Regions from separate parts of the Fictibacillus sp. 23RED33 genome, predicted to be linked through region 4. Evidence: riboswitches for the same ligand, from Rfam matches in the RefSeq annotation. Region 4 holds a riboswitch; each other region holds the start of a gene.
What was found. A riboswitch is a leader RNA that binds a small molecule or an ion and turns the genes downstream of it on or off. The one in region 4 is predicted to bind cyclic di-GMP.

Region 1: it holds a riboswitch for cyclic di-GMP, as region 4 does, so the genes downstream of both, IHV09_RS08800 (S1C family serine protease) here and IHV09_RS04265 (GGDEF domain-containing protein) in region 4, are expected to answer to the same signal.
Region 2: it holds a riboswitch for cyclic di-GMP, as region 4 does, so the genes downstream of both, IHV09_RS22735 (methyl-accepting chemotaxis protein) here and IHV09_RS04265 (GGDEF domain-containing protein) in region 4, are expected to answer to the same signal.
Region 3: it holds a riboswitch for cyclic di-GMP, as region 4 does, so the genes downstream of both, IHV09_RS18170 (hypothetical protein) here and IHV09_RS04265 (GGDEF domain-containing protein) in region 4, are expected to answer to the same signal.

The regions. Positions count from the first base shown of each region.
Region 1 covers NZ_JACZDX010000002.1:65,378-70,435, reverse strand. Annotated here, with positions in the region: gene IHV09_RS08810 (alcohol dehydrogenase catalytic domain-containing protein) at 1-64, opposite strand, end outside; gene IHV09_RS08805 (ribulokinase) at 371-2,008, opposite strand; cyclic di-GMP riboswitch class I at 2,226-2,311, shown strand; gene IHV09_RS08800 (S1C family serine protease) at 2,395-3,696, shown strand; gene IHV09_RS08795 (alpha/beta hydrolase) at 3,741-5,015, opposite strand.
Region 2 covers NZ_JACZDX010000017.1:4,311-9,368, reverse strand. Annotated here, with positions in the region: gene IHV09_RS22060 (hypothetical protein) at 196-414, opposite strand; gene IHV09_RS22735 (methyl-accepting chemotaxis protein) at 1,142-1,948, opposite strand; cyclic di-GMP riboswitch class II at 1,957-2,040, opposite strand; gene IHV09_RS22050 (replication protein) at 3,439-4,710, opposite strand.
Region 3 covers NZ_JACZDX010000007.1:346-5,403, forward strand. Annotated here, with positions in the region: gene IHV09_RS18150 (HAAS domain-containing protein) at 1-426, opposite strand, end outside; gene IHV09_RS18155 (PadR family transcriptional regulator) at 423-755, opposite strand; gene IHV09_RS18160 (hypothetical protein) at 893-1,069, opposite strand; gene IHV09_RS18165 (YdcF family protein) at 1,085-1,819, opposite strand; gene IHV09_RS18170 (hypothetical protein) at 1,912-2,403, opposite strand; cyclic di-GMP riboswitch class II at 2,438-2,520, opposite strand; gene panF (sodium/pantothenate symporter) at 2,688-4,127, opposite strand; gene IHV09_RS18180 (YhdT family protein) at 4,124-4,417, opposite strand; gene IHV09_RS18185 (spore coat protein) at 4,598-5,058, opposite strand, start outside.
Region 4 covers NZ_JACZDX010000001.1:796,463-801,520, forward strand. Annotated here, with positions in the region: gene IHV09_RS04250 (N-acetylmuramoyl-L-alanine amidase) at 1-547, shown strand, start outside; gene IHV09_RS04255 (hypothetical protein) at 931-1,290, shown strand; gene IHV09_RS04260 (serine/threonine protein kinase) at 1,398-2,051, shown strand; cyclic di-GMP riboswitch class I at 2,130-2,218, shown strand; gene IHV09_RS04265 (GGDEF domain-containing protein) at 2,404-3,354, shown strand; gene IHV09_RS04270 (GGDEF domain-containing protein) at 3,423-4,496, shown strand; gene addB (helicase-exonuclease AddAB subunit AddB) at 4,708-5,058, shown strand, end outside.

The sequences.
Region 1 (5,058 bases), on a different contig from region 4:
CCTCTTCCATCTGATAAGGACCTAATAAACGATACGTCCTTGAATGGATTGACTGTTCCTGCACAAATCATTCCTCCTCGTATGAAGACCGGTAGTTATTCATTGTTCGTTTTCGCTCAGTTAAAGTTCATTTATGCTCGTTAATGTAAATAATAGTCATACGTTGTTTGTCTGTCAAGAATTTTAAGCAAAATTGAGCTAAAAGTAGATATAAAAAATACCTTGAAAGGAGTTTCACCCTTCAAGGTCTCTAAAAGAATTATCGGTTACTATTTTTTATCATTTCAAAGTACGAATCTATGAAGCTTTCTTTCAGTTTAAATGGAATGGAGCACCCTTTACGTTTATTGTAAAAAAACCTCAATTACCCCTATACAGTCATTTGCTTTAACCGTTTCATTACATGAGGACGTTTGTAGCCAAATTCGTCATGAATCTCTTTGTACAGTTTAAATAAAGTCTCATATTTTTCAACATGGTTCGGCTTTGGATAGTAAGTCTTTAGAAAAGGTTGATTCATAGATTGTACGACTTCCTCTAACTCCAATCCTCCTGCAGCAGCACCTAACATGGCCGCGCCGATTCCGGAAGCATGATCTGTGGAAGACACATGAATCTCTCGGTTAAGGACATCGGCATAAATCTGCATGAGCAGTTCGTTCTTTTGTGGCAGCCCGCCGCAAGCATATACACGGTCAATCGCAATTCCCCATGACTCGAAGTTATCAATAATTATCTTTGACCCGAACGCTGTAGCTTCAAGGTATGCCCGATAAATATCCTCTGGCTTTGTTTGCAACGTGAGACCTATTAAAGTTCCAGTTAAGTTGGAATCGGACAATACGGATCGATTTCCATTATGCCAGTCTAATGCTATCAAGCCAGTTTCCCCTGGTTCCTTTTGAATCGCTAAGGATTCCAGATAAGTAAATAAAGATAGATTTTGTTTCTTGGCTTCCTCCACATAAGAAGATGGAGCTTGTTTCACATACCATCCAAAGAGATCACCAACAGCCGATTGACCCGCTTCATAGGCGTAAAAACCAGGTAGGATGCCATCTTTCACCACCCCTGAGATGCCAGGCACTTGAATAAATTCTTCATTTAGCGTCATATGACACGTAGATGTTCCCATTACCATCGTAAGTTGATTAGAACGTGATGCACCAACACCAAGGAGAGCAGAATGAGCATCAATGATTGAGACTCCAACAGGTAACCCTTTAGGTAATCCTAATGAGTTCGCCACCTCTTCTGTAAGGACACCCGCTCGTTGGCCAACTTTGCCTACTTTTCCTTGTAACTTTGTATGTACCATCTGCCCTAGAGTAGGATTCAATTCTTCAAAGAACTTTTTGGGAAAGCCTTCTTCCTCACTCCAAAAGGCTTTAAATCCAAGAGAACAATTGCTTCTTACCACTTCTCCAGTCAGTTTTGCAACGACCCAATCTCCCGCTTCTAACATGTAGTCGGTAGCTTCATATACTTCAGGTGCATGATTAATCGTCTCAAGACATTTTGGAATAAACCATTCTGTTGATACTGTGAAACCATACCTTTTCAGCCATTCACTTTTTTCAGATAAGGCTTTATCCAACAACGCTTTCGCTTCTTCTTTTGGCCCATGATGCTTCCAAAGTTTTACCCAAGCATGAGGATTATTTTCATATTCTTTTAGCGAACATAAAGGATCTAGGTTTTCTTTCACACAGAGAAATGTTGAGGAAGTAAAATCAATTCCAACCCCAATCAATTCATGAGGACGGATGTTAGCTTCTTTCATAGCAGTAGGAATACCATGGTATAACACATCGAGATAATCTTGAGGATGTTGCAGAGCAAAATCGTGAGGAATCTGAACACTTTGGTCTGTTGGAAGAACATCGACCATTACCCCGTGTTTGTAGGGAACGGTACTTATGGCTTTTATGGATCCAGTGTTAACCTCAACCACAAGTACTCGTCCAGACTCCGTGCCAAAATCAATACCAATAGAATAACCGGACATCTTTACTCACCTCTTATGTAAGCGCTTTTCCATAATCATATAGAATATGTATGGAATTCTCAACATAAATGAACATAAATGAGTTCGGTAGTGTGCAAATATAAACAATTAAAATTTACTAACAAGATTTAAGATATTCATGTAATGGTTCTATAGTCACGAAAAGTTAATGCTATATTGTATTTTTTTCCATATATGATAGGATAAAAGTATGATAACCATATAAAGGCAAACTTATTGAAAAGTAAGGACGCAAAGCCACGGGTCTAAGGTGCTTCACACTACGACAGCCGGGCAGCTAAAGGTATATTCGCATTTAACCTACGGCTAGATTGTAGGTTTTTTATTTTTTATAGGCATACATTTTGAAAGGTGAAATAGACTCGATGAAAAAAATTCTCTTCCATTCTACATTGGTCACTATTGTCCTCATTTGCGGGTTATCTCTAGCCTACTTTCTATTTACAACGATTCCACAAAATCAAGCAAAGCCTGCTGTAACTGAAGTGAAAACCACAACGATAACAAAAGAAGTCGCTGCAAAAGAAAAGCCAAGTTTAAAGTCTATAATAAAAGCAACTCAAGACAAGGTTGTGCAAATTGAGACGTCCAACGGCCAAGGCTCAGGGTTTCTCTATAACAACAAAGGAGATATTGTTACGAATGCCCATGTAGTAGGATATGAAGTTAGCGTAACCATCCGCATGAGCGATCAGCAAACGTATACGGGTAAGGTGATTGGACGCAGTGATCATACAGATATCGCTCTGATTCGTGTTCAAGAGTTAGCAAATACTACTCCATTAAAGATAAAAAAAGAGAAAGCAGAAACTGGTGACGATGTAGTAGCATTAGGCAGTCCACTCGGTTTGCAAAACACAGTAACTGTAGGAATCATCAGTGGATTAGATCGCTCCTTCCAGCTAGATCGCTACTACTATGAGAATATGTATCAAATTACTGCACCTATTTCACCGGGTAATAGTGGAGGACCGATTGTAAGTGGCATAGACGGATCGGTGCTTGGTATTAACTCTGTCAAATACATTAAAGAAAACAATATTGGATTTAGCATTCCTTTGTATGCCGTATTGCCGACGTTAGCAGAATGGTCAAAGAACCCGATGAATCTTCAGCCATATGAAGAAGATCATGATTTTGATTACGAAATACCAGAGTATGATGGAGACCTTTCTGAGGATGAAAACGATGAAGGTGCATATTATGAGGATGGATCAGATTCTGACACGAACACCGGTATGGATGAAGAATACAGCGAAGAGCCTTATGAAGAATACGAGGAAGATGAATATTATGAAGATTACGATGAAGAGTATGAGTCTTCCTACGAAGTAACACCTGATGATGCGGTATACACTGTTGAAGAATACTATAATTATGTGAATGCTGGAGAATATGAGCTAGCTTACGATCTGATTGGCGGTAACTGGAAAGCTTCTTCTCCTTCATTAGAAGTATTTACTGAAGGATATGCACAGACAATATATACTACTATTACGAATTCTTACGTGAGCGATAACGGTGATGGCACATATCAAGTTGATATTACGTTAGAGGCACAAGAATATGTAAATGACACTGAACAAACTTCCATTTATACCATGAGCTATGTGGTCGGAATGGAAGATGATAGACTTAAATTATTAGGTGGAGAAATGGTTAATTAAAACATTACAAACAAACAGCACTGCAACTGCAGCGCTGTTTGTTTTTATTTTATACGAACCGACACTGTATCCCCTACATGTTTCGAACTAAAATCCAACTCAACACGCAATCTTCCCTCATCATCAGCCCGTGTCTTCACAACTTTAGCACCTCGATCACCTTTAATCTTCACGTGATACTTTCCGTTCGGCTTAAACCAAGGTGCTGTCTGAACATCTGCTTTCCCTGACCCCTGAAGTTTGAATCCTTTCTTCGTCACGTCGGATAATCTAGCAAACTCCATTTTATCTCGATCGAATGTAACATCCCAGCCGTAGATAGAAAAGGATGATTCAGCCGACTTATATTGAAAAGGAATCGGCGCTTCTGGGGGATTATTAAAGATATCCATGAACCGAGGCAACGTTTGGTGCAGATCGCGCTGCCAATAGCCCCACGTATGAGAACCTGGTCCATAACTATCCCACACATGTGAAATATTCAGTTCATCTAACCGATTATGAAGACTCGTTGACATCACAAAGCAAGTCTCTTCAACCGGAGATTCCAAACCACCATCCAACGGTCCGCCCGCTTCACCTGTTCCCGTGTGTATGGCAAGATCTACACCTTCCAAGTTTTCTGCTAGGTCCCAAGGGTTATGGCTTCTCCAAATGATCTCATTCGTTTCTCTGTCACCCCAAACGGTTCCAGGTGGTACTTTTTCCTGGTTCTGAAAGATCGTCTTCTCTAAAAACTCAGGATCTAGGTTCGTATCAAGTACACCTGAAAATGATGCTGCAGCTACAAAAAGATCAGGGTGTCTTGCCGCATAAGACATCGCACCAAAGCCACCCATGGATAAGCCAGCTATCGCTCGTCCTTCTCTCGTTCCTTTTGCACGATAATGTTGTTCCACCCACGGAATGAGTTCTTCCATATGATACTTCTTCCACTGTGGCGTTCCATAGGCACCCCCGTTATACCAATCCGAATAACTCGCACCTCGCCCCGCATCAGGCATAACAACAATCAACGGTAGATCCTCTGTTATCTTTTCAATATCCGTTCGAGCCGTCCATGCTTTGTAGTCACCACAGCAACCATGTAGCAAGTAAAGCACGGGGTATGTTTGCTCTGATTCTTCATACCCTTTAGGCAAAATGACTCGCAGTGATGTCTGTTTTCCTAATGCCGGACTATGAAGTGTAATATCGTGAAGCCTCTCACTTAGGGGAGTGTCTGAAATCAGCTCCACTTGTGCATGAGCTTGTCCACTTGGATAAAGGGGAATTATCAACAGAAATACAAGTAAGCTCTTTAGTAAATTCCGAAACATGGCATGCCCTCCTTTTCTTACCTTAATTTTCCTTATATAAGAA
Region 2 (5,058 bases), on a different contig from region 4:
ACTCTATACAAATCTAGTTAACATAAAAATCCTTTGCGGAACCAAAACAAAAAACAAAACCCTGAATCCAGCCATTTTCGGCGAAATTCAGGGTTTTTGCGTTCGGGAAATACGTTCAAAAAAGCTACATAATTAAAAATTACGATCTTCCGTTTTCTCTCGATTTCATTGATTTGCTTCGTTGAAAGATTACCCCTAAAAATAGGGAAACCACTCTGCGTAAAACGTGAGATAGCCCCATAAAAACGCACCAGCTAATAAACCACAACTGACTAAGAAATTAAATACTTGTCTCGGCAACCAACGAAATAACATCCTGATCAGTACAGCAATCACAACTAATATAACAAATAAAAAAACGAAAGGAATCACAGAAATAGAAAGTTCAGCATCTCCAAGTAAATTACTTCCCATTATAATCACCCCTAATAGATATCGGGGTTCAAAAACATAAATGAAGTATACTCTCTAACTAATTTCTAATCTTAAAAAATATCTCTAACGACTCACGAATAGAGAATAGAATACTTTAAACAATAACCATAATCGTCTATACAACTTGTCCCTACCGGCATAGCATATAGGAACCGGATCCGTTCAATAGGGTCGGATTATTTTTCTAGGGGGGGAATAATCATAGGCTATAGAAACTGTTGTTGTCGTAGAAGACACGAAAGAAAATGCGAACCTTCTCGTACCGTTTACTACAAGTGTAAACGATACGAAAAGAAAAGATGCAGCTGTCATCGTAACCATCACTAAGTTCGATCCGTTTTACAAGAGAGGAGTCTATAAAAAGGCTTCTCTTTTTATTTGTCAGGATTTAAAAAGACCGCGTTCTGTTTGGAGAACTCGGTCGGTATACATTATTATTTAGAGTGGCAACATCGTTTTTTACAAACGATAGGTGGTAGTGAATGTAGAGGTCTGATCAAAGGAGTCTTTTTCAGACATGGACACTTTCTTTTTTTCATGTTTTCTCCCCCTTAACCGGCAGCTGAAAAAAACCAATACAGCGCTGGTGATATCAGGGATGCACTCTATCGGTCATACCTTTACTATATGTGTACAACCTACTGTGTGTATGATTCCACTCGTTTCTATGCAATTAAGATGCGCTGTAACTAAACATCGCACAATCTTATAACATAGCTTCAAAATCAGATATTGTTTCATCTATTTCTGATTTTGTAACGTTTACTATTTTTTGCAAGTCCTCTGTTATATGATTAACGGTTAAAAGTTCTGCTGTAATGTTTTTGATGTTTAAGTCAACTTCTTGAATTGCTTCCTTAGAGTTATCTGATAATTTCCTTACTTCTTGAGCTACAACATTAAATCCCTTTCCGTATTCTCCAGCCCGAGCTGCTTCTATTGCTGCATTTAAAGCTAATAAATTTGTTTGTGAAGATATATCTTTAATGAGTTTTGATGTTTGACTAATTAAATCAATTTGTTTTTTTAATGACTCTAATGCTTTTATTTTTTCATTAGAATTCATGATTACTATATCTACTAAATCATTAGGCATCTGTTTTAATTTAGAGATAATGTTTGTTGTGCTATTCTCTCGATTTGTAATATCTGTTGCGATTTTCAGGACTGCACTTACTGCTCCTTCGTTATCTAAAATGGGAATATATGTTACTTCGAGCCAAAGTATATTTCCATTTTTATCAATGCGTTCAATCTTCTCTTGAAATTTTTCACCTAACCTAAGGTTTTCCCATAATTTTATGTATTCTTTGCTTTCTCTGTATTCTTTTGTACAAAAGCTTTTATGATCCAATCCTATCATTTCATTACGTCTGTAACCCATCGTTTGAGCGAAATTGTCATTCACCCAAATAACTTCTCTGTCTAAATTAAATTCAATCATTGCTAAGTTGATTTCGAGAGCAGATACAAGCGCATTTAAATCTAAAATTTGGGTACTAGTCTTAATCATTAAGTGTTCCTCCCTATAGTCGGTTGCGCTACTCACTCCTATTTTTCCAAGCGCCCAAATACAGAAAAATGATCACAGTACCTTTTATTTAAAACATCGTCATTTTTAGATAAATATTTAACTTTAGTTCTTCACTATTCCCATTTACATATTGTTCTTGCTGGAAAACTCAATGTCTATCTGTAGGAATCTTTTTTCTTAAGAAACCTAAACGTAACTTTTTATTTATGTAGCACATAAGATATAAAGACCCAATCCTTATCGGGGGAACCTTCCTATCCATACCCTCCTACCTGGCTTCGGGAGGGTTAGAAAAATAGGACAAGACCGTTGTAAAAATATCAACTTTATACACATGGTGAATTTTAACTTTTCTCCATTACAATACAAATTACCATCTAAAAAAACAATGATCCTCAAGAAATGAGAGAATATATAATTCATGTATGAAAATCAAGAGAATAAATAAATATCCTCATATAAAGACATTAAATAGCCCTTGAATACACGTCGCAAAATTTTACGCATTTCAAATCAACACGAACTAAAAATCTCTTAAAACCAAAATATGAGCTTCTCAGAGCATGTACTAAAAACTACTTTGTTGCTGCTCTTAAAAAGAGTGCCAGAAGACCTCACAGACCCGTGTACGTTGGGTGTGTGAGGTCTTCTGGTGTTTACGATATTTTATTGAGCAGCATCAAGCCTTTATCCATAAGGAAAAACACCGAAATCGATGCGTAAATCATATATAAATTGATTATCCTTTATGTTATCTATCCATTTACGTATGTAATTACTACTTTCCTCTGCCTATAAACATACATAAACTCACTTCATTAAATATTTTTCCATGTTCTTAACCTAACCAAATAAACAAACTTAAATGGATTTTTCTTCATTGTTTTATAGCTATAATCTATAAGATTAAACCTTACCAAAAAGTAACCACTTCTAACTAAAAAACAGCCCGACCACCAGGTGTTCAAATGACCCCACATAGGATGATGTTGCCTGTGTGGGGTCATTTGATTTTCGAAGCGATAGCAAGAAAAAACCTGGTGTTCGGGCCCGTCATAGAAGGAAAACTTAGACTTGCAGCTCTGTAAAAGAAAAGCATAAGTTATTAAACAGATATTAAAGACTTTTTAAACCCTCAATTAGCGATGTCTTCTCCAATATTCCACACCATAATCTAAAGCAATACAAATAAAGATACAACCGATTAAAACAATAGCCTCAATCAAAAGAATCCTCCCCTTATAAAGTACGCTTAACTTATACAGCCCGTACTGCTGAACTACAAACAAATACGGATCTACACGAGTGACTACAAACGTAACATCCGCACGCTCAAACACAGAGAGTGATACAAACTGAGGTTGTAGATGTAAAAAGGTACGAATAAAAACAGAAGCCCCATAAAGGGGCAGGGACTACGTCCCCTTAATATAAAGAGACATACCTGTCACATACATTTTTTTACAATTTTAAAGCCTTTTGAGTAACTTACTTACATAAGATCTTTCAATGTTTAATAGTTTCGCTAACTCTTCGTGTGTTGTATCTGGATATTTATTTATAGCTTTCTGCAACAACCATAGCTTGTCCTCTGTCTTTTCCTTCTGGGCATCAAGATACGCTTTACGAGGCTTCATTCCCTCTCTTCGTCGTTGTTCTCTTTTAGCTTCAGTATTACGTTTTCTCTTCTCGTTACGTCCAATAATTGTCTGCAGCTGTACCTGTTCGTCTTCCGTGATATCGAGCCATCCGATGATTTTAGCGTTCTTTAGGTTGTAGCCGGCTCCTGGATAGCCTTTTTCTTTGGCTACAGTGTTCGCCTCTTCGCTATTTTTGGCTTTCCATGCCTTCTCCGCACTCTTGGTGGCACGAATCACTTCTTTTTCAGCCAATGGTTCCAAAAACTGTGAGTTATAGATTAGTGTTTGCCTTAAAGCTTCCTCCGGATCTGCCACATAACAGCACTGCCAGTATCGATAGAGAAAGAGAATGGTCTCTCGGTATCCTTTTACATCAAAGTTTCGCAGTTCCACAAGCTTCACGAGATCAAGCAGACGCGCATGGTGTAATGAGTATGTATTAAAAAGCCTTTCAACAGTCTTACGACGTCCTCGTGTCTTTTTCTTTGGTTGAAGATCTGGTAAGTATTCGTTTTGAATATCACGAAGTACGTATCGATAATCATGCCGGTATTGAACTTGGACAGCTTCTCCGTTTTTGGAATTAATGCTGCCATCAAGACGGAATACACGTGCAGCATCCGTCGCTCGTGTGTCTCCGCCCATTGCTTTCAACTGTTGTACAAAATGATTTTGAACAGCTTGCCACAACGGAAGGGCTTGGTAAGGTACAGGATCAATCAGCCAGACTAAAACTACACCTCTACCTGAGAAGATAATAAGGCTAGGTTCTGGAATACTTTGATTAAAAAACTCTAATTCTAGTTTTCCGATGATCCATTTCGGATCATAGTTTAAGAGATAACAATCCAGATCCACATATAACGACCGCAATTGCCGTATGAGCTCAATTTGGCGTTGAGGCTTATAAAAAGTGTTCTGAGAGAAATAAACGTCCTCTCCGAGCCATTTTGAGAGCTTCAGTGCCAACTGTTTCGGCTTCACATGAAATTGCTGAAATCCTTTTTTCGTTTTCTTTGCAAGGGTTATGTATCCGTCTGCCTCGTTATGATGAAACCAGGTATGATATCTGGCGCGTTCGTAGGCGTTTAAATTTTCCATAAAAAAATCCTCCCCAGTAGTGGAAGGAATCGTATACCCTATGGTAGAATAACCATATAACAACTAAAAAAAGGGTATAACAATCCTTCAGATCGAGAGAACCCCACGGCCGCCAAACCAGAGGGGTTTTTCTCATTTCTAGACTAATTCTATCAAACTTTTAGTTTACCTGCCTTATTTTAAAGGAAAATCAAACCACGGCTTAAGTCGTGGTTTTAATTTTAATTGTTTTAAATTTGCTTTTTTACTTCTTTAGAAACACCACAGATCTTAAATGTGGTGTTATTGACAAAATATATTAATAATGGATAATTTATATAAAAAACCAATCATTGATCGTTAACGATC
Region 3 (5,058 bases), on a different contig from region 4:
GGTCTTTGTTTTAGAAAGCTTAGTGCTCGCTAAGAACTTGAACATTCTTAAATAGAAAAGCACGAGTATGATACAAACCGCTGGATAACCAACCACTTGAAGCAATGTATACTGCACGCCTCCTCTTATCGAATCACCAAGCAAAACATAGGCGAAAACACCGAGAACGATGATCGGCAAGTAAGAGAGCCATTTGAAATCAAAAGACATTTCTTCTGAAAGCTGCTCCATATAAGCTTTTGGTGAATGGCCGATGATGTGAGATACTGATTTTCCGCGCTTTTCTGCTTCGATCAGGTGATCTTCCAACTCTTCTACGATCTCTTTCACCTCTTCCTCTTTTTTTCCACTCGAAAACAAGTAAAGGCTTAGGTTATCTAAAAAATCCTGACTTTCAGCTGTTAACGTATGTTTGGGCGCATTCATTTTCCGCTTCCTCTCTTTTGTAAAATTTGATCGACCGAATGACTAAGTTGATTCCATCTTTTAATAAATGCTTGAAGTTCTTCCTCGCCCTTTGAGGTAAGTGAATAATACTTCCGCCTTGGCCCCGCCGTTGATTTTTTTAGCGTCGTCGTAACAAGTTCTTCTTTTTGCATTCGTATTAATAGTGGATAGATCGTTCCCTCACTCGTCTGTTGAAATCCGTATGTCTCAAGCTTTTCAGCTAACTCATAGCCATAAACTTCTCCTTCGTTGATGATGGCTAAAAGGCAGCCGTCGAGAATTCCTTTTAACATTTGAGTGTTCGACATGTGCTACACCTCATTTCACTATCTTGTATTACAAGAGTTATAAATAAAAAAAGAATGTCTTGCATAACAAGATATACCATTAGTATATGCGGCACTAACTTGTAATGCAAGGCATTTGTGTTAATTTGTCCCAAAAATTATTTTTTCTTATTCATGAGCTCCACCACGTGAGGTTTGGGCTCCCAACAATTGAACTGATAGTCTGGTTTCGTCTCATACCCTAAACGCACGCAGTGATAGCGCATCCCTTGATTCGCTTTTTCAGGTTTAAAATTTATACAAGTCGCGCAGCAATGATACTTATTTTTGTTCATGGAAGCCACCCTCCTCTATCTGTCAGTAAAATAACTTTTTATGATCGCCATATACTCTCTAACGTGAGCTTGTGGGACAGAAGAAATTCTCAACGGTGAGCCTAGTCCCTCTGCCTCAATGCCAACACGCTTTGCGATCATCTTTGTTCGGAAAAGATGGAAGTCACTCGTTACGATAAGCAGTTGGTCGCTCGGTTGTATCATTTCCTTTGTATATAATAAGTTTTCGTATGTACTCGTAGCTTTTTCCTCAATCTGTATCCGGTTTGGTTCTATTCCATTTTCAACGAGATAATTTTTCATGATAGATCCTTCGCTCGTCATTTTACCAAATCCAAGACCACCGCTTACGATGAAGATAACATTTGGATGTTCCTTTGCGTACGCGAGAGCTTGATCTAGCCGACCTTTTAGGACAGCACCCGGACGATTATTCTTTGTCCCACCACCAAGCACGAGGATCGAATCTATCTTGGAGGAAACCTTCTCAGGATCAGTGTTGGCAGATGTAAGAATAAGAGTTTCTAGCGTTGCTGCAAATAGAATGGTTGTAATTAGGACGGTCAGCGTCGTTTTTTTGTACGTTTTAAATAGTTTCATAGCTGTGTTGTAACGGAAGAAAAGGATGAAGAAAAATGCACCTAACAAGAAGAAAACCGCAAGACCCATATCCATGTTGGTCGTTTGAAGCAGCATGGCCGTTGCGTATACAGCAAAGAGGACCCCAAGTGTTAGAAATAGTTTTTTCATAGTGTTGTCTCCGTTCATAGATTTTCTATATTCTAGGATATCAGAAAAAGGAAAAGAGCGGAGAATGAAGATTCCGCTCTTTTAATAAGTTATTATTTTTTATTTATATCAGACTCTTGAATTTCTTTTTGAATGGCTGAAGAAATGTCCGCTTTCTTTTGCTCGGAAGAACGTGTCGCATCCGTGCTCATGTTCTCGGTCTTTTTATTTACTGCTTCGTTCTTTCTTTTCGTTATTTCTGCGAGTTCTTGTTTATAATGCGTTTCTAGTTCTTTTTTCTTGTCTTGAATGATCTTTTCTTTGTTAGAATCCAAATCCTTCTTGGCATCCGCAACAATTCCTTTTATCGCTACATTCACATTCTTAAGCAAGTCATTCTTCTCTTTGTTTAACTCACTCTCGATCTCAGATTGGTATGTATATTCCATAATCTTATTATATAAGTCGTTTGCAAGATTTGGATTTGCTGCATACGCAGATGTAGTACCTACACCAAGTGCAATCGTAGTCGCTAAAACTATCTTCGGCCATTTCTTAGTTGTCTTTTTCTTCGTACTGAATTTTTCTTTGCGTGAAATTTCCATAATAAATACCCCTTCCTTTATCTAGAGAACAAATAAAGAAAGCGGTCGGTTGCGCTACTAGCTTCAGTTATTCCAAGCGCCCACATACAGAATAACCTTCACAGCTCCACACTTATCTAATTATATTCTGATATAAAATTACCACCAGCCACATTCTCTGTAAATGGGTATTTAGTAAGATATTACTATAAATTGTTTTTTTAGTATTTTATTGTAGAAAAGAAGGTGGTGCTGAAGGTGAGAAATGAAAGAAGACAATGTCCACCGAGTGTGGACATTGTCTTCTAGAATGTATTTGTCTGGGGTCTGACCCCCTTTGTGAAACTCGCCACAATGTATGCGATCAAGGAAAGTACGATTGGCAGCACTACTGTGTGCATGCCCCAAAGATTTGGATAGTTAAGATGTAGGAACATATAGGATCCTACCCCTACGATCAGAGAGGCAATCGCTCCGTTCGCGTTTCCTCTTTTCCAATATAGCCCCAATACGATTGGCCATATGAAGGCAGCTTCTAGTCCTCCGAAGGCAAACAGATTCAGCCAGATCAACAAGTCAGGCGGGTTAATCGCCATAGCGAATACGCTCAGTCCAACTACAGCTGTTATACCAAAGCTCAATTTTTTTACAAATTGCTCTTCAGCATCTGGTTTAATGTAATTAATATACACATCCTTAATAATTGCAGAACTTACAAGTAAGAGCACTGAGTCCACCGTCGACATGACCGCAGCTAAAGGCGCTGCCAACACGATACCGGCTAACCACCCTGGCAATACTTCGAGTGCTAGAAGCGGCATCACTTTATCCGGCACTTCAATTCCCGGTAGCACGACTCTTCCGAATACACCAGCTAGATGCATACCTAGCATGATGAACCCCACAACGAACGTTCCGATGATCATCGCCCGATGCATCGCTTTTGCATTTCTGTAGCTCATCGCTCTCACCGATATTTGCGGCAATCCTACGACTCCAACACCAACCAAAATCCAAAACGATGATACGTAGAGAGGAGTAAGCGATTGATCAGAACCATAAGGCGAAATAAGATTCGGGTTCTCCGCTCGCAACTCGCTCATGATGTTCTCGATACCTCCACCTGCAATAATCGTACCGACCAATATGATGACGGTTCCGATTACCATAACAACTCCTTGTATCGCATCTGTTATCACAACAGCTCGGAAACCGCCAGCGATTACATAAACGAGGACAGAGCCAGAGAAGATGAAAAGCGCTGTCGTATAGGAAACTCCGGTAAACGATTCGATCAACCGTCCCCCGCCTACCCATTGAGCGGCCATTGCAGAAAATAGGAAGACCACAATGCTTATTGCAGATAAAATAACGACCCACTTGCTTTCATATCGTGCTTTTAGAAAATCTATCAGTGTAACTGCGTTAATCTTTCGTGCAACGATAGCAAACTTTTTACCAAGCACAGCAAGGGTGAAGTATCCTGTCACAAGCTGCGCCATAGCAAGTAGCACCCAACCAAGTCCTAATTGATAGGCTGCACCAGGTCCACCGATAAAACTCGACGCACTTCCGTATGTCGCTACCATCGTCATCGCAAGAACAAATCCACCAAGTTCTCTGCCTGCTAAGAAGTAATCTTGTAAAAATGACGATCCGTTTCTAATGTGCCGAGATGTATAAATCCCTACAAAGAACACTGAGATCAAAAAGATTACTAAAGGAAGAATCACATCCCAATTCATTGGACATCTCCCTCCTCATTCTCGTTCGTTTCATCAAGTTCAAACGGAACCTCTTTAAAGAAGAACTTCACCATAATCCAAACTAAAATTGTAAAAACAACAAATCCTACGATACAGCTATAAAAAAACCATGATGGAAAGCCAAGTATGTATGTGTATTCTTTAATAGGACGTCCGCCTAGACCGTATGCAAACGCATACCACCAAATAAAGTTCAAAATGGCAAGCACTGTACCCATGATGGCTTCTCTATTCGATACACGATACCGCCAGTCTGTTCCCTTTTTCATATCCTTAACCCCCTGGAGTTTCAGTACAAAATATAAGTCCACTCATTACTATGGCAAATTCATTTCTCGTTGTCGAGCCCTTCGACGATTATAAAATTTTCTATTTCTTCTCATGATATCCCTGTTTCAGTATGTGTAAAAGTAAAAACGAGCACCATTATCGGTACTCGTTTAAGTCATTTATTGAAGAGGTGGCTGTGTTTGAGTAGACGGAGCGTATGCACCAAGCATACTCGTCATATCTTGTTGGTTCAGTTGAGGAATTTGGTAGTAATGATTTTTATTCTGCCAGATAGACAATTCGTATGCCATCTCGATCCAGTTCGGAATTCCATCTGCTAATACGCGTCTAAGCACTGGGTTTGTAACTTCAAGTGTAGCCATACCTCTTAGAGAAGCATTCGATTTCAAAGTTCCTAGAATTAAAGTCGAAACGGATTGATCGTTTAATTCTGTAACGCTTTGAATAGGTTTGACGGGTTGCGCAGGTTTCAAACCATATACAAAATTATTATCTTGAGCCATCTTGTATGATTCTGTTCGCATTGCTGGGTCTTTTCCTGTCTGAAAAGCTTGTACACACGCGTTATATTCTTTTGTAATGTGTTGATAATGACGGTCGAGCATCGTTTTGAGCTCAG
Region 4 (5,058 bases):
TAACTCTACGGCTCAACAGAACTACGAATATTTCAACAGCAGACAACTAGAGGCTTCTGCACACGTATTCATAGATGATAAACAGATATTGATGATCATTCCATTGCAAGAAAAAGCTTGGCACGTTCGCTCTAACGTATCGGATGCTAATGAATGGGCGATTGGAGTAGAGTTATGCTATGGACCTTCCATAGATTTTAACAAAGCTTACAGCCGTTATGTATGGTTTTTTGCGTATTTATGTGAGATGTACCAATGGGACCCTGCGCGGGACATAAAAGGGCACTTTCAGCTAGACCCAAAAAGAAGGACAGATCCTTTAAACTGTTTTCATCAATATGATAAAACATTTCCATTTTTCATTGAGGATGTTAAGTATGAGCTAAAAAAGTTTGTTGTTAACCAGAACGAGTTTAAAGAACTTGTCACTGCAGAAGAAAAGCTCTATAAGGTGCAGATTGGGGCATTCACATCTAGAGAGAATGCCGAAAACCTTTCTCGAAAAGCTAAATCTGCAGGATTTGCTGTTCATATTGATTACTCCTAGAAACAATCAATGCGAAAACAGCCTCGAGAGTAGTTGATTTTCATTCCAGGTAATAGTAAATAAAACAAAAATACTTGCCTCTTAAGTAAGGCAGGTATTTTTTTCTAGTATAAAAAGAACGTTTGTTCGCATATAATATAAAAAAGGAGGTTGCTTCATGACTAACTTATTAATGAGATGCATTCAAGAACGGGTTGGAATAGAAATGATCTACCTCTCGCAAAAAGGTGATATCTCGCACCGTTTTGTAATTCCATACTCTTTCGACGGTCATATAATAAAGGGATACTGCTCGGCAAAAAAGCAGATTCGAAGTTTTCACATAAGAAACATATTATCCGTACATTCACGTTTTTTGTCTTCTTGAGATTGGGGGGATTGTCGTGCAATATGGAAGCGAAGAAGAGCGTTCGCTTATTGAAAAATTTGTGATGTATCCGATTTTACTTACAGTGTTTAATCGCGATCTGCAGATTATTTGCGGCTCTCCATTTAAATTGAGACAGCCATACGTTGCATTAGTAGAACAAATTATGAATCAAATCAGCAAAGATCTATTTGATGTACGAATTGAATTGAGAAAAAGAAGAATTAAAGTTATGGATGCACGCCGTGAGGAAGATATTACAGAATATGAAATCTTTATTAGGGGTTATCGTGAAATTATGAGGTTTCCAAACATTCATCTAAAAAACAAAGCAGAAACACTTATGCTTTCTTATCTACAAGTGACCGTAGAATAATGGATAAAGCATGCCAGTTTCATTTTCGATAACATCTGTATACAATGAACGTATTGCAGAAACATAAGATGATGATAATAGGATTAGAATTTGAATTGAGGAACCTTATGGAACACTTTATCCAGCTAGCTAGACAATTGAACAGAGAAATAATGATTGAAAGCCGCAGCCCATTTGATCCGGTATGTCCGGTGAATACACCACACCCTTGGCAGATGCTGGGCTGTGGGAACTATGCAGCGGTGTTTTCACATCCTGAACATCCAGCATATGTAGTTAAGATTTACGGCAGGGATGAGCATGGATTATTAGAGGAAAAAAAGGTTTATGATCGACTAGGAACACACCCTGGATTTTCTGTTTGTTATTATTCCGAACAACGTTTTTTAATCTTAAAACGTATTGAAGGAATGACTCTGTACGACTGTGTGCATAAAGGTGTAAAAATTCCTGAAAATGTGATTTATGACATCGATGAAGCAGTGAGGCATGCAAAAGACAAAGGATTGTTTCCTAACGATGTACATGGAAAAAATGTCATGATATCCAATAATAGAGGAATTATTGTAGACGTATCTGATTTTAGCCGATACGAAACTTGCAGGAAATGGAAAGATTTAAGGAAAGCTTATTTTACTTTTTACAAGAAAACGCTGTATTACTTTCCAATAAAGATTCCTTATATTGTTTTGAATGGAGTAAGGATTGGGTATAGGTACTATAGAAAGTTAAAAATATCCAAAAAACAAAGCCTAAAATAATAGGATTAAAGAACTATTAAAATCATTGGCACAAATTACCTTAGTAGGATATAATAACTATAAATCAATAAAAACCTTTGTTATTAAGGGCAAACCAGTTGAAAAGCTGGGACGCAAAGCTATGGGCCTAAAGTATGGTGAACATGCAATGGCAGCCGGTTGCCAAAGGGAAACGGACTCGTGTTTAGACACAAGCGTTTCTATGAAGCTTTATTCTCGTATTTTGTAGTTTCTCTGCAGGAATAATGTGTTCATAGAGGTTAAAAGTATCTAAAACATAAATTGAAGCCATTCCCTTTATTAGGTGATGGCTTTTTGTATGTAATTTTTGAGGGATTTGAGGGGTTGTAGAATGGAAAACTTCCAACTAGACTTACGCGCACTCAAAAAAAACTTGTTACCAGAATTTATGAAGTCTATTCCAGCCATGATACATACACACAAAGAACATCTAAGAAAAAATGAAGACTTTCATACGTTTCTAAACGGTTTTGTTGAGCAATACGAGAAGATACTAGAGAAATTTTTACGCGGGATTGTACATGCAGTGTTTTTAGAAGAAGAACGATTCAAATCCTTTTTAAAACAAGGAGAGCAGAAAGCGTTTCGATCAGGTATTCATTTTTTAAGGCATCAACGAATTCCTCATCAAGCACTTGCGTGTTTTACAACGAGTATTAGTGAATCCGTTTTATTTGAAGTGAAAAAAGCAACGTCCAACGAGCCGTTAGTTATACAACTATTTATGTTAGATCGCTGGAACCGGATTTCTCACCATGCTGTTACAGGATTTCTAAGCGGTTTCTCTTCTCAACAGTTTAAAGATCTTAAGGAGATTAGCATTCGTGATCCATTAACAAATCTGTATAATCGTCGCTACTTTTATGATTGTTTAGAAAAGGAGCTAGAAAAGGCAAATAGACTTAAGCTTCCTCTTACACTTGTCATGTTTGATATCAATAACTTTAAATTAATCAATGACGAGCTAGGGCATCACGCGGGTGACGAGATACTTCAGCAGATCGCAGAACTTTCAAAGCGACTAAAATTGTTCTCTGGATTTAGATTCGGTGGAGATGAATTTGTTTTTCTCTTACCAGGAATTACTGAAGATGAAGCATACATCTTAACTGAAAAACTAGAAAGTCAGCTTATCGTTTGGAATGAATCCATCTCATTGGCATATGGTGCAATAGAATTACTTGCAGATGCATGTGAAAACATAGACTATTACCTGCAGCTTGCTGATGAGCGTATGTACACGAACAAAAGAGCTAGAAGTGAGAATAAATCACTGATTTGATCATGTAAAATAATGGGCCTTTCTGCTATGTTTTTCGCAGATCGTATAACGTAAAGGAAGTTGAATGCATGAAAGATTCATTTACGATTACGGAACACCGTTCTGAAACCATATCATCTTTGTTACGGTGGTTCTTTTTAATTCTTTGCATACCTGTTTTTTATTATCAACCTATATCAAGCGTTTTGAATTATGAAACGGAAACTTTTCCGATCCTTTTTATAATCGGCATTATATATATGACATCCACACAAATTGTATTACACCGATTGCCAGAGACGTCACTGTACTACCGTGTTTTTACAAGAGGTGGAATTGTTTTTGATTGTCTTGCTTATGCATGGTTGATGCAGCTTACTGGTGGAGCTGATAGTGCGTTTGTTGCTGTTGGTTACCTAATCGTTATCCATGCTGCTCTGTATTGGAGGTTAAAGGGCGCTTTTATAGTAGGAACAGTGAGTTTTACCATTCTCTGTTACTTTTTTATAAGAGATAGTGGGTATATGAACACGCTCTCTTCCTTTGAATTTTTAATGAAGAGCATCTTCTTATGGTTGATCGCTTTTTACGGCGGTGTGATTGCCTCAAAAGAAAGACAATATTATTTCGAGAAGAATATGTATCAGCTTCAATCTGAACAAGACTATTTAACAGGTTTGCTGAATCATCGGAAATTTCAAGAGGACGTATTGGAAAAAACAAAACAGAATAAACCTTTTACACTTGTATTATGTGATATTGATCGGTTTAAAATGTTTAACGATCAGCACGGCCATTTAATTGGTGATGAGGTGCTCAAGCTTGTAGGTGCAACGTTTAAACGTTTCATTTCTTTAAAAGAAGGAGAAGCTTATCGTTACGGTGGAGAAGAGTTCGCCTGGATTCTCCATACTACATGCAGAACAGAAGTGAAAAATACGATTGAAACGATCAATAAGCATTTAGAAACCTTTCCGTATATATCAGGTGATAATGAGTTACCTGTTACACTTAGTTATGGCATTGCGAGTTATGTAGAAGGTGAGAAGCCTTCGCAAATGATTCATAGAGCTGATGTGCTGCTATACGAGGCAAAGGCGGCAGGAAGAAATACGTTAAAATTGGATACGGTCACAATGGAGGAAAATCAGCTATCAATATAGCGGTTTTCCTTTTTTATGTTTTTCGTTCCTTGGTGCACTCTCGTCTACCCGAAATGATGGTATCTGCCTTTTACAAATATTATTCGTTTACGTAACTATCCTATAACTACCAGGAGGATGTGCTTCTTTTTAAAGGTCGTAGCCTTTGATGTCATAGTAGATTATGAGATAATGAAGTTAGAATTCAAGTGCGGAACAGGGGATGAACATAATGAGTTTGCAATTTATTTTGGGACGATCCGGCAGCGGAAAGTCCCACTCTGTATTTAAGGAGATCCAAAGAGAACTTACAGAACGTCCTTCAGGAAATCCGATCATCTATCTTGTACCAGATCAGATGACCTTTCAATCGGAGTATAAGCTTGCATCAACGCCAGAATTATCCGGAATGATGCGTGCGCAAGTCTTTAGTTTTTCAAGGCTTGCTTGGCGTATTCTTGGTGAGACCGGTGGTTTGACAAGAATGCACATCACATCTACTGGAATAAGAATGATGCTTCGGAAAATCGTCGAGCATAAAAAAGAAGATCTTAAAATCTTTCGAAAAGCCTCTGAACAAAGT